4 regions of the Pseudoalteromonas sp. P1-11 genome follow, and region 4 is predicted to be linked to each of the others. Evidence: predicted binding sites of a transcription regulator. Region 4 holds the regulator's gene; each other region holds the start of a gene.
The links. The regulator LexA, encoded in region 4, represses DNA repair genes until DNA is damaged. The targets are predictions, from matches to a motif close to TACTGTATNNNNATACAGTA.
Positions count from the first base shown of each region.

Region 1 (3,470 bases), on a different contig from region 4:
TTCAAGTGGCACGAAGTGGAGTAGCACATAGCTTTACAGCGACGAATGTTAAAGAGAACCTAGGGTGTGCGTATAACACAGCATCAACTGTATTGAATGGTTTAGTCGAACTCAAACTATTTACAAAACAAAAACAAGGCAGAGAGTGGGTTTATAGTATGAGAAGCCAGAAAAAAATACTGGAAGCCTGGAAGAACTAATAAGAAATTATGGCATCAATAGCTATTTTTAAGCAACTGGCGCTTCTTATTCTTTATTGTCTTTTAGTGATGAATTTAAGATCACAACCATTTTTCTAATTCAATTAAAGTGGCTAATTAGTTTATTGAGTATTAATTCTTTTTTGAGGCTAGATGGATGCTAGAGATTGTTGCTACTGAAGACTTAAAGGCTGCCGCGCACTTTACGTTTAACAATATGAAGCCCTATTACGAAATGTATGCGGTAGATTGGGATGTAGAAGACGTTTATCAAGCTACCAAAAACCTTAAAAATTTTGATATTTTGTGTAAGGAACAACACATAGGTGTCGTGCGCTTATCATTTGAAGAAGGGCGTTGCCAACTTCGCGATATTCAGATTGCAGCTACTTATCAAAACAAAGGTTATGGTGCTCTTGTTATTGCTAAAGTAGTTGATATAGCTCGACAACACAGCGTCAAATTCATAGACCTCAAAGTATTTCAGCTAAGCCCAGCATTTAAGTTATATAGCCGTATTGGATTTGCAGTCGATAGAGAAGACGATCGTTTCTACTACATGAGCTTGCGAGTCTAATAGCAACAGTATTAAGAGGCGTAAAGTACTTGGTTTCACTACTCTTTAGCTAACTTTAGTCAAGTCCGACTGTATTACCCTATGCAGGCATTAGTTTTTAGGAGAGCGAGGTGTTCTTAATTGCTGTGTGGTCTGCTCAAAAATTTAAAAGTACATTTAGGCCTGCAGGTATTGGCTCAATCCTATTTGGTGTTTTTTTGGTTTACATAATTACGATTAGTTACCACTTAATAAGTGGCTAAGCTTGCCAAGGGTAACTAAGAATGAGCGTTAACATATTACCCAGTTTCCCCCTCACACCTCAGAGTTATTAAAGTATTCTTTTTGCAGCTCTATAGTCAGTGCTTTAGGGCGAATACCTTGTACTAGGCTGTATACTTCTTCTTTTGTGTAACCTGCCGAATTTAAAATAAGCGCAGCAACCAACCCTGTGCGGCCAGTGCCGCCTTTGCAATGTATGGCAATGGTTTGTTTTTGCTGTATGGCTTGTAGTATGTCTGTTTTGTGGGTATTCCAGCTTGATGTAAAAGGTTGTTTTGGGGCTTCGTCGTCATTTATTGGTAAATGAAACCAGGTTATATCGTGCTTATTGCACTCACTATTAATTGTTTGTACGTTGTTTTTTTCAAGCTCCTTTTGTGGCATAAGCGATAGTAGCATGTGAGTGCCAGCGGCTTTTAATGTAGCGATTGAATCCGCTAGGTTTTGCGTTTTTGTACCAGGGCAAGGCGTAAAAATAATATTTGCGCCGTTATTGAGTGATAAAACATCGTATGGGTGCGCGCTCATGGTAAGTCCTTTATTTTTAATAAATTTGCTTTTATACGCTCACTATAGCGTGTTTTAGTTACAAGTTTAAGATTGAATAATAAGCATAAATACTAGATACTGTTTTTATATACAGTTGTGGCGATGTTATGAAAAAAGAATTACCAGCAAAATACTATTTAGCGCATTTTAGAGAGCTTATTGAGTTTGTAACAAGTAAATGTATGCACTTACTTGAGCCTAAACATAGTGAATTTATTAGTAAAATTAACCAACTAGATGAGCAAAGCCAATGCATGTTGGCGCGTGTGTATTCGCGCAAGCCTTATTTAGTGCAGGCGCAATCGCTTAATTATGAAGAAATAACTTCGCCGCATCAGGCTATTTATACGCTAAAAACAGCGGGTATTTTATATGAGCCAAACGCACAGCATTACAAGCAGCTTATAGCGCATTTAACCAAGCCCATGCTGGTGGAGTTACTCAGTAATTACAGTGAGCAAGTAAGCTTTAAGAAAAGCGCAGCTAAAGGGGAGTTGGTTACTATTGCGTGCCAATTTTTTAGTGAGCGCGCAGATGATTTAGCCCCTTTATATAGCCAGTATGTCATTAATAACCGTGAAGATTATTACGAGTATTTTGAATTTTTATTTGCAGGGCGCTTAAGTAGTGGCGATGTAAACCATCAAAACCGCTTTGTTATGCGCGATTTAGGGTTAACCGCTACCCGCGAAGGGCACAGCGAGAGCTTATCGCGCTTTAATACACTCGCTGAGGCGCAATCTAATTACGTTTTAAATCGTTACCGTTTAGCGTTTAAAAACATTGGCAAAACGGGTGGTAATGCAAAAGCTGAAACCTTGGATGACAAAACCGCTTACACCGAGCTTGCGCATTTAGTATTAGCGCAACCGGCGCATGGCGCACAAGCGCACGACATTAAAAATAAATTGCTGGTTAGGCTGTATAAACAACTTAAAAATACCGATAGCGAACTTGCCTTTAGCCTACTTGAAGGCTGCACCGATTACGCCGAAGCACAAGAAATTCAAATAAGAGAGCAATACCGCCTAGGTAATAAAGCGTGGGTTAAAGCGCAGCTAGAGCAAATTATAGAAAACCCGCTCACCGACGATTTACTGTACTTTGCTGATGACTTTTTAATGCGTAAGTTTAATAAACAAACGCGTTCGCGCTTAAGTACTATGCTGGCCGACACCCAATGTGTACTTGAAATTGACGAAATTTACCGAGGCGATGTAGAGCAAGGCGTAAATGAGTATTACAGTGCAAAAGGGTTAACGGTTTTTAATACCGAAAACACCTTATGGCAAAGCTTGTTTGGCTTAGTATTTTGGCACGAGTTATTTATTGAATCGCCTTACCCGCCGTGTAATGAATTTGATATTTACCCGCAAGTTTTACAGCTTGGTAATTTTTATGAAGCACAAAGCACGCAAATTGACGCACGTTTAAAAAGCTGTAGCACTAATCAGGCGCTGCTTAATTTGGTATGTAAGCATGCCGCGCAGTATTTTGAGCAGCCCAATGGTTTATTTAGATGGCGCAGCAATTTATTAGAGCCACTAGAGGCACTTATTTTAAACAGCCCGCTTGAAGCGTTAATTGCGCACTTAACGGCTATGAGCAAACACTATTTACAGCTAAAAGACGGCTACCCCGACTTAATGGTTATTAATAATGGCCAAGTACATTTTGAAGAGGTAAAAGCCCCAGGCGATAAGCTTAGGCGCAACCAACTTACCACTATTGATAATTTAAAAAATGTAGGCTTTACAGTACATATTGCTGCAGTTAAGTGGTTTGTAGACCCTAACCGTATTTACAGCGTGGTTGATATAGAAACCACGGGTGGCTTAAAAGGCGGTAACCGCATTACCGAAATTGGCATTGTTAAAGTGCAG
Region 1 covers NZ_LJSP01000009.1:6,403-9,872, forward strand. Annotated here, with positions in the region: gene AN390_RS14505 (Fic family protein) at 1-200, shown strand, start outside; gene AN390_RS14510 (N-acetyltransferase) at 358-777, shown strand; gene AN390_RS14515 (dual specificity protein phosphatase family protein) at 1,072-1,566, opposite strand; gene AN390_RS14520 (exonuclease domain-containing protein) at 1,695-3,470, shown strand, end outside.
Region 1: the regulator LexA is predicted to act here: its motif matches at 1,664-1,683, upstream of AN390_RS14520 (exonuclease domain-containing protein).

Region 2 (3,470 bases), on a different contig from region 4:
TGTTCTGGTTACACCAATTAACTCAGAAAGCTCACGCTCTGCAGGTAGAATTGAACCTGGAGGGAAATCGCCGTTCCAGATAGATTCAACTATATACTCTTCAGCAAATCCTGCTGGGCTTTTAGCTTTAAAAATTCTCATTCAATTCCCACTCGAATTAATCACAACTCATCGTTTTATACGAATAACTGACAGATTGTACCAGATGAAATATAACTAACAAGTAAACTCGTTGATATAAGTGCCAACCAACCGCTGAAAATTTCGCAATAGTAAATAATAAAATTCAACATGCTTAAATTAGGCCTAATTCGCTAAATAAATTAACCCTATTCATAGTAGGTACATTAATACCATTGCTGTTTTTGCTTCACCATTACATTACTACAATAATTCCCGTGTGCGGCAGCAAGTACATTTAAAAGTCGCATACAGCAGCCTGTTAACTGTAACGTTTAAACAAGCCTTTTTAGCGAACCAATCTTATATTACATGTTTACTTAGCAAAAAAGCTTAACCTTTCCCTAAATAGGATTGGCCATAACCGCTTATTAATTTCATCTTAAAAAAAGCCACTTCGGTAGCTTTTTTACCCTTTTTGTTGCTCGTTACTTTATCCTAGTACATAATTCAACGTCTTATTTCAATGCGGATTTTTTATGAACTGGCTAGCACAACTCCCTACTCAACGTACTCCATGGCTACTATTTACAGGCATTGTATTTTTATTAGAAGTCACCGCACTGTTTTTTCAATACCAGATGGGCCTTGCTCCATGCATTATGTGTATTTACCAGCGAACTGCGGTATTAGGCTTATTAGGGGCAGGCATTATTGGCGCAACTAAACCACAAAGTAAATTAGTACGCGCTATCGCTTATTTAGTGTGGGGTGTATCAAGTGTGTGGGGTTACTTTATTGCACGTGAGCACATTGAAATGCAAACAACCACCGATCCCTTTGCGTTTAGCTGTGAGTTTGAGCCAAACTTTCCTTCATTTATGCCATTGCATGAATGGATCCCAAGCTTTTTTCAAGCCACAGGGGATTGCGGTAATATCGATTGGCAATTTGCGGGATTAAGTATGCCAGCATGGATGGAAATACTATTTGCGTTATTTACTATCACGCTTTTTGTAATTGTTACCACTCGCTTACTTACTAAAAAGACTATTTAATATGTTTACGTTTTTTACCAGTCAGCTGCCTGAACTAAAGCACCTTAAAGTGAGGCAGCGACAAGCCGTTGTTGCTATTGCACTAAGTATGCTACCTGCTACCGATAAAGTGTTATTAAGAATAGTAAAGCTGATATTGCTCAGCCCATTGTTTTTATTATTTACTGTTTTTAAAGGGTGGGAACTCATTCCCTTTTTAATTTTAGGTGGCCTGTGTTACCCGCTTTTAACAACCCCGCTTGAAATAAACTTTGCTAAAAAATATTTAGCCAAAGCACTTGAGCAGTATTCACAGGGCGCTTAGCGCCCTGCCTATTATAAAGACACTTTTCCTTCTAGTTTAGCTACAAGCTTTTTACCTATTCCTTTTACGTTAGCTAAATCGCTCAGCTGGTCAAATTCGCCATTTTCAACCCTGTAATCAACAATAGCCTGCGCTTTTTTCTTACCAATACCAGGTAACTTGGCCAGCATTTCTGAATCGGCACTATTAATATTAATAACCGGCGCTTGCGGCATTTCAACCATAGGCTTATCTTCAACAGGGTTAGCGTGGGTAAACGCGCTAAAGCTTAAAAAGCTAATAATAAGTATCGTTAATAGATTTTTCATTTGTTATTCCTTATTTTTGTTTATACCAAAGCGTTATAGCTAAACGGCTAATTTGGCTCTAAACATGTGCTTAATTTTTATTTGTGGAAATAATGTTAAATAAGGAGCAACGCGCATCACTTATATTATTTCCAGTGCATAATCACCTAAATCCGAAAACCTAAAATGCAGCTGGTACAACAAGTGATTGCTTAACTAAAGTAAAGTTACGCTTTTTTGTCAAATTGATGACAAGCTAAAAATGCACCGAATGCTTGCAATTTTACACACAAACATTTACTGTATATAAAAACAGTGACCTACAGGTCAGTAACCACATTACCACGCAATCAAGCAGGAGAGATCATGGCTGTTGTTGTTAAATATGTTGTAGAACGAAACGGAGTTGAGCGAATGACGTTTACTACTAAAAAAGAAGCGGATGCCTATGACAAAATGCTCGATATAGCAGAATCGCTTGAAGTAATGCTGGAAAAAGTAGATGTGCCACTGAGCGAGCAACAGGTTGAATCGCTTGCGCTTGAAATTGCAAAGAGTAAAGATGACTTTATGGCGGTGTTAAAAGGCGCAAAAGAGCCCACAACAAAAAGTACAGCTAAAGCTAAAAAAGCCGACAACGTAGCATCAATAAAAGATAACGACGAACAACAAGCTAGCTAATTTGTGACTATTTTAAATAAAGGGCTGCTACTAAATAGCAGCCCTTTTTTATTAATTTTTGAACAGTTACAAATTTTTTCTGGCTTTTTAGACTGAAATTGATACATTAATCCGGTTAATAGCGAGTGTTTATGTGCCATGTCAGTATTTATTAAGTCTTTTTACCAAAAATTTTTCCCAGCCCGTCAGTTGCTTATTCGTCAAAATGGCGAAGTTAAGCATGTTGTTTTGGCGCCTTGGTTTCAGCTTTTTACAGTACTGCTTATTTTAGGCACTATTACTTGGGTCGGTATTTCTAGTTTTCGTGTTTATAGCCAAACAAATAAAATTACCGACATAGAACAAAGCCAAATTGATAAACAACAAGTGTGGCAAAAGCAGGTCCAAGAACAAAAAGCACTGCACGCTAAGCAATTAGAACAACTTGCTGTACTAGAGCAAAAGCAGGCACTTTTGCAAGGTATGATTGAATCCCTCCCCGCATCTATTAGTAAAGAGACAATAAAACTAGAAGAACAACTTGAATCGCCTGTTAATCAAGACAAAGGCGAGTTTCATGAACCACTTGTAGATGAAGAGCCGAAAAACAAACACGCCAGCCTTCTAACGCCAATCACTTTTGCCGCACGTTATGAGCGCTTAAATAAATACTACGAGCATAATTTTGCGCTTATTGATGCGCAAATTAATAAACGCCATGATGCAATTTTAGCGATGTTAAAAGGCGCAGGCTTAGAATCAGCCCTTGAACAACATTTAGCACTGGGCGCACAAACCAGTGCGCAAGGTGGCCCGTTAGATGTATTTGACGAAACTAAAATACCAGGGCAGTTTTTAGCCATTGTTGATAAGCTATTATTACTTAACAACCTTGAAAACTTTTTAACAGAGCTGCCTAACTCACTGCCCTTGCCTGCGGCTAAATACTATATTTCGAGCAACTTTGGGTTACGTAAAGATCCGATGAACAACCGCCGCGCTTTTCACAAAGGTGTTGATTTAGCCGGCTGGCATAAAACC
Region 2 covers NZ_LJSP01000002.1:207,520-210,989, reverse strand. Annotated here, with positions in the region: gene fadR (fatty acid metabolism transcriptional regulator FadR) at 1-141, opposite strand, end outside; gene dsbB (disulfide bond formation protein DsbB) at 660-1,178, shown strand; gene AN390_RS03630 (DUF6170 family protein) at 1,180-1,482, shown strand; gene AN390_RS03625 (ComEA family DNA-binding protein) at 1,494-1,790, opposite strand; gene AN390_RS03620 (YebG family protein) at 2,136-2,450, shown strand; gene AN390_RS03615 (M23 family metallopeptidase) at 2,589-3,470, shown strand, end outside.
Region 2: the regulator LexA is predicted to act here: its motif matches at 2,068-2,087, upstream of AN390_RS03620 (YebG family protein).

Region 3 (3,470 bases), on a different contig from region 4:
TAATGTATTTTCGAGCAGCCGCAGAGTGCTTATAAATATTGCTGATGTTGAAAAAACTGAGGTTATTCAACCTGGCAGCCGAGTAAATTATCGCCAGCTCTATGCAGGCGATGAATCAGATATAACGCGGTTTTATGAATGGTTAAAGCCGCAAATGGCGGAAAACCAACGTTGGTATGGCGTAAAAGATAGGCAGTCGCCCATATCAAATAGCTTAAACCGTGCCGAAAGCTTTTTATTACTGGCCGGTTTGCTGGGCATTATCTTGGCTACGGTTGCTATTGCTGTGTCGGCAAAGCGTTATTGTGAGCGCCAATACGACCCCGTAGCAATGATGAAAACACTTGGCGGAAGCCGTGCATTAATTCGTAAAATATATTTTATGCACTTACTCATGGTGTGTGCTTTAGCAGTTATTGTGGGTTTAGCCATAGGCTACGGTTTACAAGAAATAGCCACAGGTTATTTAGCAAAAAGCATGGATATGAGCTTACCTGCCGCCGGGTTTAAACCTTGGCTGGTGGCCATTAGCACAGGTGTTATATGTGCGGTTATGTTCTCTATTAAGCCACTGCTTGATTTATTTGATATTCCACCGCTTAGAGTATTGCGCCGTAATTTAGGCGACAGACTAGCGGTAAGCCGTGTGCACTTAGGTTTAAGCGCGCTTACGGTGTTTTTATTAATGTGGTTATTTAGTAACAACATTAAAATAACGCTTATTTTATTTGTCTCCACGCTTGCTTTGATTGCGGTTTTGTTTGTTATTTCAAAATTAATATTTGGCGGTGGCCGTAAATTAGGTTTAAAACCAAGCAATAGTTGGTCGTTAGCCATTGCCTCTATACAAAAGCGTGCCAACGTAAATGCGGTGCAGCTTATTAGCTTTTCATTGGCGATAAAATTGCTATTGTTTTTGATTGTGCTTAAAAATGACATGATCTCAGATTGGCAGTCTCAATTACCCGCCGATGCGCCTAATGCATTTTTAGTTAATATTACGCAAAACGAACTTGAGCCTGTAAATAATTACCTAGCAGAGAACGATATTTTAGTTTCGGATTTTTATCCAACCATTCGTGGGCGAGTAAATGCGGTAAATGGCGAGCTTGTTGCGCGTAAAGTGTCGTTGCAAGATAACGAGAAAAAAGATGAAGAAGCGCGTTCAGGCATAGGCCGTGAGCTTAATCTAACCTGGCTTGATAATGTGCCAGCCCAAAACGAAATTGTGCAAGGGCAGTGGTTTGGCGAAGGCGCAGTGGGTGAGGCATCGGTTGAGGAGTCTATGTTAGAGCGCCTAGACGTAGAAATAGGCGACACTTTAACATTTTTAATTGGTGCGCAATCATTTGACGCTAAAATTACCAGTGTGCGTAAAGTAAATTGGGCGACGCTAAAACCCAACTTTTTTATTATTTTAAGCCCCGATGTGCTAAAAGATTTTCCGGCTACGTATATTTCATCTGTGCGTATAGAGCCAGAGCAAAAGAAAGTGTTTAGCCAGTTACTGCGCAGCTATCCAACCATTACCGCCATCGATGTAGATAACTTTGTTAAGCAAATACAATCAACCATTGAGCAGGTGTCGTTAGCTATTGGCTTTGTGCTTGCTATTGTGGTGTTGTGTGGCGCATTAGTGCTTATATCTCAGGTGCAAGCGAGCCTTGGCGAGCGAATGCAAGAAATAGTAATACTGCGAACTTTAGGCGCCAAAGGGCGGCTAATAAAAAATGCGACGCTTTATGAGTTTTTGCTATTAGGTGGCTTAGCCGGGTTTGTAGCTGCATTATTTAGTGATGTAGCCTTATTGATTGTTCAGCAGCAAATGTTTGACTTAGCCGGTAAATTGCACCCGGCAATTTGGCTAATAGGGCCTGTGTCGGGCGGGGTATTTGTAGCCGCACTTGGCTACTTTATGATTGCCCGTAAACTTAAACAAAATACCCAAGGTTTAGTACGTGCTTTAGCCTAAGCTATACTTTTAACGCTAAACGCCCGTACTAAGTTGCGGGCGTTTTTGTTTTTACTCGCCACTGGTAATTTATACAGTGCTCTGGCATTATTACCGTTATTGAAAAATAACAATAATGAGTGTGCTGTTTGGCCATTATTTTAGGGATAGACCCAGGTTCGCGTTTAACCGGTTATGGTGTGGTTGCGCATCAAGGCGCTAAATTTACCTATTTAGGAAGCGGGTGCATTAAATTAGCCGAGCATGAGTTCCCCATACGATTAAAAATGATCTACCAAGGGATCACGCAAATAATAGAGCAGTTCTCCCCCGAAACCTTTGCCATAGAAAAAGTATTTATGGCGCATAACCCGGATGCCGCGCTAAAACTTGGCCAAGCCCGAGGAGCCGCCATAGTGGGAGCTTCTATGGCCGACTTACCCGTATTTGAATACTCAGCACGGCAAATTAAACAAGCCGTGGTAGGTAATGGCGGCGCCGATAAGTCGCAAGTGCAACACATGGTAAAAAATATTTTAAAATTACCTGGCACACCGCAAGCCGATGCGGCCGATGCGCTTGCCATTGCAATTTGCCATGCGCACTCAGAACAAAATTTAATAAAACTAGCGGGTAGCGCAAGCAAAACCGTTAGAGGACGTTTAAGGAAATAAATATGATTGGCCGTTTAAATGGCACTTTAGTTGAAAAGCAACCGCCTGAAATTTTATTAGAAGTAAGCGGCGTAGGCTACGAAGTACAAATGCCCATGACCTGTTTTTACGACTTACCCAATATTGGCGAAAACGCCATAGTGTACACGCACTTTGTAGTACGCGAAGACGCACAACTATTATTTGGCTTTAATAATAAAACCGAGCGCGCGCTTTTTAGAGAACTATTAAAAGCAAATGGTGTGGGCCCTAAACTAGGCTTAGCTATTTTGTCGGGCATGTCGGCGCAGCAATTTGTTAGTTGCGTAAACAACGAAGATGCCACAACATTGGTTAAATTACCGGGTGTGGGTAAAAAAACCGCTGAGCGTTTAGTGCTAGAAATGAAAGACCGCTTAAAAGATTGGGGTAACGATTTATTTACGCCATTTAGCGATAATGCCGTTATAGAGCCTCCTAGCGATGCAACGATAGCCAATAATGCTGCAGACGATGCCGTATCGGCACTTGTTGCGCTTGGTTATAAATTGCCACAGGCGCAAAAAGCAGTAAAATCGGTAAGTAAACCCGATATGTCTACTGAGGTTCTTATTAAAGAATCTTTAAAATCAATGTTGTGAGTAACCCATGATTGAAGCAGATCGTTTAATTGACGCGAGCGAAAAAACCAACGAAGACACCATAGACCGCGCAATAAGGCCCAAGCTTTTAGCCGACTACAAAGGTCAGCCGCATGTTAAGCAGCAAATGGAAATATTTATAGAGGCAGCGCGCAGCCGCGGTGAAGCGCTCGATCATCTATTAATATTTGGCCCGCCGGGCTTAGGTAAAACCACGCTTGCTAA
Region 3 covers NZ_LJSP01000011.1:30,001-33,470, forward strand. Annotated here, with positions in the region: gene AN390_RS15760 (ABC transporter permease) at 1-1,972, shown strand, start outside; gene ruvC (crossover junction endodeoxyribonuclease RuvC) at 2,101-2,625, shown strand; gene ruvA (Holliday junction branch migration protein RuvA) at 2,628-3,245, shown strand; gene ruvB (Holliday junction branch migration DNA helicase RuvB) at 3,253-3,470, shown strand, end outside.
Region 3: the regulator LexA is predicted to act here: its motif matches at 2,032-2,051, upstream of ruvC (crossover junction endodeoxyribonuclease RuvC).

Region 4 (3,470 bases):
TTTAACGGCAAAATCGGGTACCCACCAAGAGTGAATAACATCATCAGAGGTCATTAAAAAACGCACCTTTTGATTAATTGGCAGTACTAAAGGTTTATCAACCTCAAGTAAGTAATTAGGGTTTTTATTAGCAAGGTTGGCTATTTCGTCTTGAGGGGTAGATAAAATAGAGTAAAACTCTACGTCTTCTCCCATGTATTCATAATGCCACTTCCACTGTGACCCTGTAATTTTAATGGTTAAGTCGGCCTTACTGGCATCTTCCATCGCAATGAGGGTTTTAGTGGCAGGGATTGCCATGGCAATTAAAATAACAAACGGAATGGCAGTCCAAAGAATTTCTACTTTGGTACTTTCATGAAATTGGGCAGGAACTGCCCCTTTAGATTTACGGTGATGAATCAGTGCCCAAAACATTATTGCGAACACTATCACCCCAATCACACAACATATTAAAAATATGGTCATGTGTAGCTGATATACATTATTACTTATATCGGTTACGCCCTTGCGCATATTGTATTGGCTATTAGCCAGCACTTGCTGCGGGAACATAATCAACACAAGCCACAAGGTAGAGGTCAGTTTACCCATGTGACGGCTCCTTTGATGCTATTGCGAATGCAAAGCGAAGAGGCATACGGCTTAAACGCCAATTCGTTATTTTTATTTTTTAACCAATCTTATTTTTGATCGGTATCGCTAGGACAACAAAAGGTTTGTGTATATTGTGTGTTCTCATAACTAAAAAGCTGTGAGTTATTGTTAGTCCAGCACATTAATGATTAGCTAAAAAACGTACAACAAGCAAGTTTTAGTATAAAAAACAATCAAGTGATATTTTAAATTTGACTAAATGACGGCGTATTAAATTGTTATTTAACAGCCAAGATACGAGCAAAATTAAGGGATGTAACACGCTTAGGAAGATAAAAGTATGAGTGAAAAAAAGTTTACAGCCTAAATAATTTTAGGGCGCTTTGAGATGGTGGAAGGTTTGTTTCTAAAACAAAAATGCACACTAAAAAGTGCGCATTTATAGATATTACTTAAAAATAGTTAAAAATTACATCCAGTCGGCATTTCTTATTACGCCAACGGCTAACCCTTCAATATTAAAAGATTCGTTTTCAAGGTCTACTTCAATTGGCGTAAACTCTTCGTTTTCGGCGTGTAATAATACTTTTCGGCCTGCTTTTTCTAGGCGTTTTACGGTTACGTCTTCATCTACTCGTGCAACCACAACTTGGCCGTTTTCTGCTGTTTGAGTACGGTGTACGGCAAGCAAGTCACCATCCATAATACCTATATCTTTCATACTCATGCCGTTAACACGCAGTAAAAAGTCGGCGGCTGGTTTAAACATGAGTGGGTCTATTTTACAGTGACTCTCAACATGTTCTTGCGCCAAAATAGGCGAACCCGCTGCAACTCTACCTATTAATGGTAGACCTAGTTGCTCAGGCTCCTCTTCTTCAACCAATTGAATACCACGGCTTGCGCCTGGTTTCATTTTAATAACACCTTTTTTGGCAAGCGCTTTTAAGTGCTCTTCTGCGGCATTGGCACTTTTAAAACCGAGTGTTTGCGCAATTTCGGCACGTGTAGGAGGCATACCAGTGTCTTTAATAAAAACTTTTATTAGTTCGAGTATTTGAGCTTGGCGTTTAGTTAATGGTCGCATACAACTGGTTTTCCATACAGTACATTTAACTGTGAGTATATACAGTTAAATAAAAATCGCAAATTTAAATTGTGCTTTAAAATAGCCAAATACACCGCACTTGGATAAATTTTAGGTAATTACAGACGTTCAGTATTTAAAATGCTATAAATTTGCTTTCAATATAAAGGAGTAATTATGAGTATTTGGCATCAACCCATCACATTAGAGCTTTGCAAACAGTTAGATGAGGGAATAAACGGCCAAGGCACGCTAATGAAAACCATGGGCATAGAAATAACCGAAATAGGAGATGATTACCTAGTGGCTACCATGCCTGCTATTCCTGAGCATCATAATCCTATTGGTATGGTACATGGTGGCGCAAATGTGGTACTTGCCGAAACCGTAGCAAGCTACGCCGCTAACTTTGTCGTGGACTTTACAAAATTTTATTGTGTTGGACAGGAAATTAGCGCCAGCCACTTAAAGGCCTCTCGAAATGGCACTTTAACCGCCGTTACTCGTGCATTTCATATTGGTAAGCGCAGTTCTGTATGGGAAATAAAAATAACCAATAGCCGCGGCGAGCTTTGCTGCGTATCAAAAATGACCGCAGCGGTTGTCGAGCGCAAATAATTAACTATGGCTACTTTTCGATAGGGTAAATCGTTATTTCCATACCAGCGCCAATGGCAGATATACGTAGCAGTGTATCTGCATGTAGAGCTTGGTTAAAACACTTAGGTGACGTGCCCGACTCAAAGCCTATATCAAACGTTCTGCGCGAACAGCTTAGCCACTGCTTAAGCGCATTACGTGAACACGACTCTATTAATTCACATAAGTGGTTGATTGCTTTGTCTGGCGTGGTTATATCACCTGAGGCTTCAATACGCGCCAATTGACGATATTCGTCTTTGTCATAATGCAAAACCATCGCGTTTTTCTTTAAGTCTGCCACCAGGGCGCTAATATCTTGTTTAGACTCAAGCTCTAGATCTACATTTAAAAATTGAATTTCCGACATTGTCTGCTTTTTACCCTCTTATAGTTTCATCGCAAACTTTAACGCAGTTTTACTTTTATACCAAATCAACTAAGCGCTAAACATGGCTTTATTCATAGAAAATACCTGTTTAAACGCCATTGGCACCTAATTTGCCTTATAAAACGGGTTAGGCTAGTTACGCTTAATTTTACCGTTTATGTATGAAAGTTATACACACACTGTGTAATTAAACGCTTCAGGAGGACAATTATGGTAGATCATGGCCCGCAAATTAAAAACGACGATCAGTACGATGCACTTCGAGATGAAGGCATGAGCAAACAAAAAGCCGCGCGCATTGCTAATAGCAATACTCATAAAACCGCAGTTAAAGGCGGCAAAGCCTCAAAGTATGAGCAGCGCACTAAAAAGCAGCTGTACAATAAAGCTAAAGAGCTCGGCATTAGCGGCCGCTCTAAAATGAGTAAACAAGGGCTAATAAATGCCTTACGTGAGCATTAAACACAGCCTCACTGATTTTTTATCGCTCCTTTTTATTATTTTTATAAAGTTAGAGTAAGCTTATGAATAACTGCGACAAAATGCCGCAGTAAAAGCATGGGCTGCTGTAATACACTAACGCTAAAAATAATAAGAAGCACAAAATGAGAAAACAACTATTTAAGCGCGCTCGAAAACTACATAAGTGGCTAGGCTATTTACTTGCCTTACAAATTTTAGCTTGGCTGTTAGGCGGCTTAGTAATGAGCGCGATACCACTTGAATACGTACACGGTAAGCACCTTGCTAAGCGCA
Region 4 covers NZ_LJSP01000010.1:33,055-36,524, reverse strand. Annotated here, with positions in the region: gene coxB (cytochrome c oxidase subunit II) at 1-594, opposite strand, end outside; gene lexA (transcriptional repressor LexA) at 1,067-1,684, opposite strand; gene AN390_RS15240 (PaaI family thioesterase) at 1,862-2,302, shown strand; gene AN390_RS15235 (hypothetical protein) at 2,313-2,693, opposite strand; gene AN390_RS15230 (Rho termination factor N-terminal domain-containing protein) at 2,925-3,176, shown strand; gene AN390_RS15225 (hypothetical protein) at 3,320-3,470, shown strand, end outside.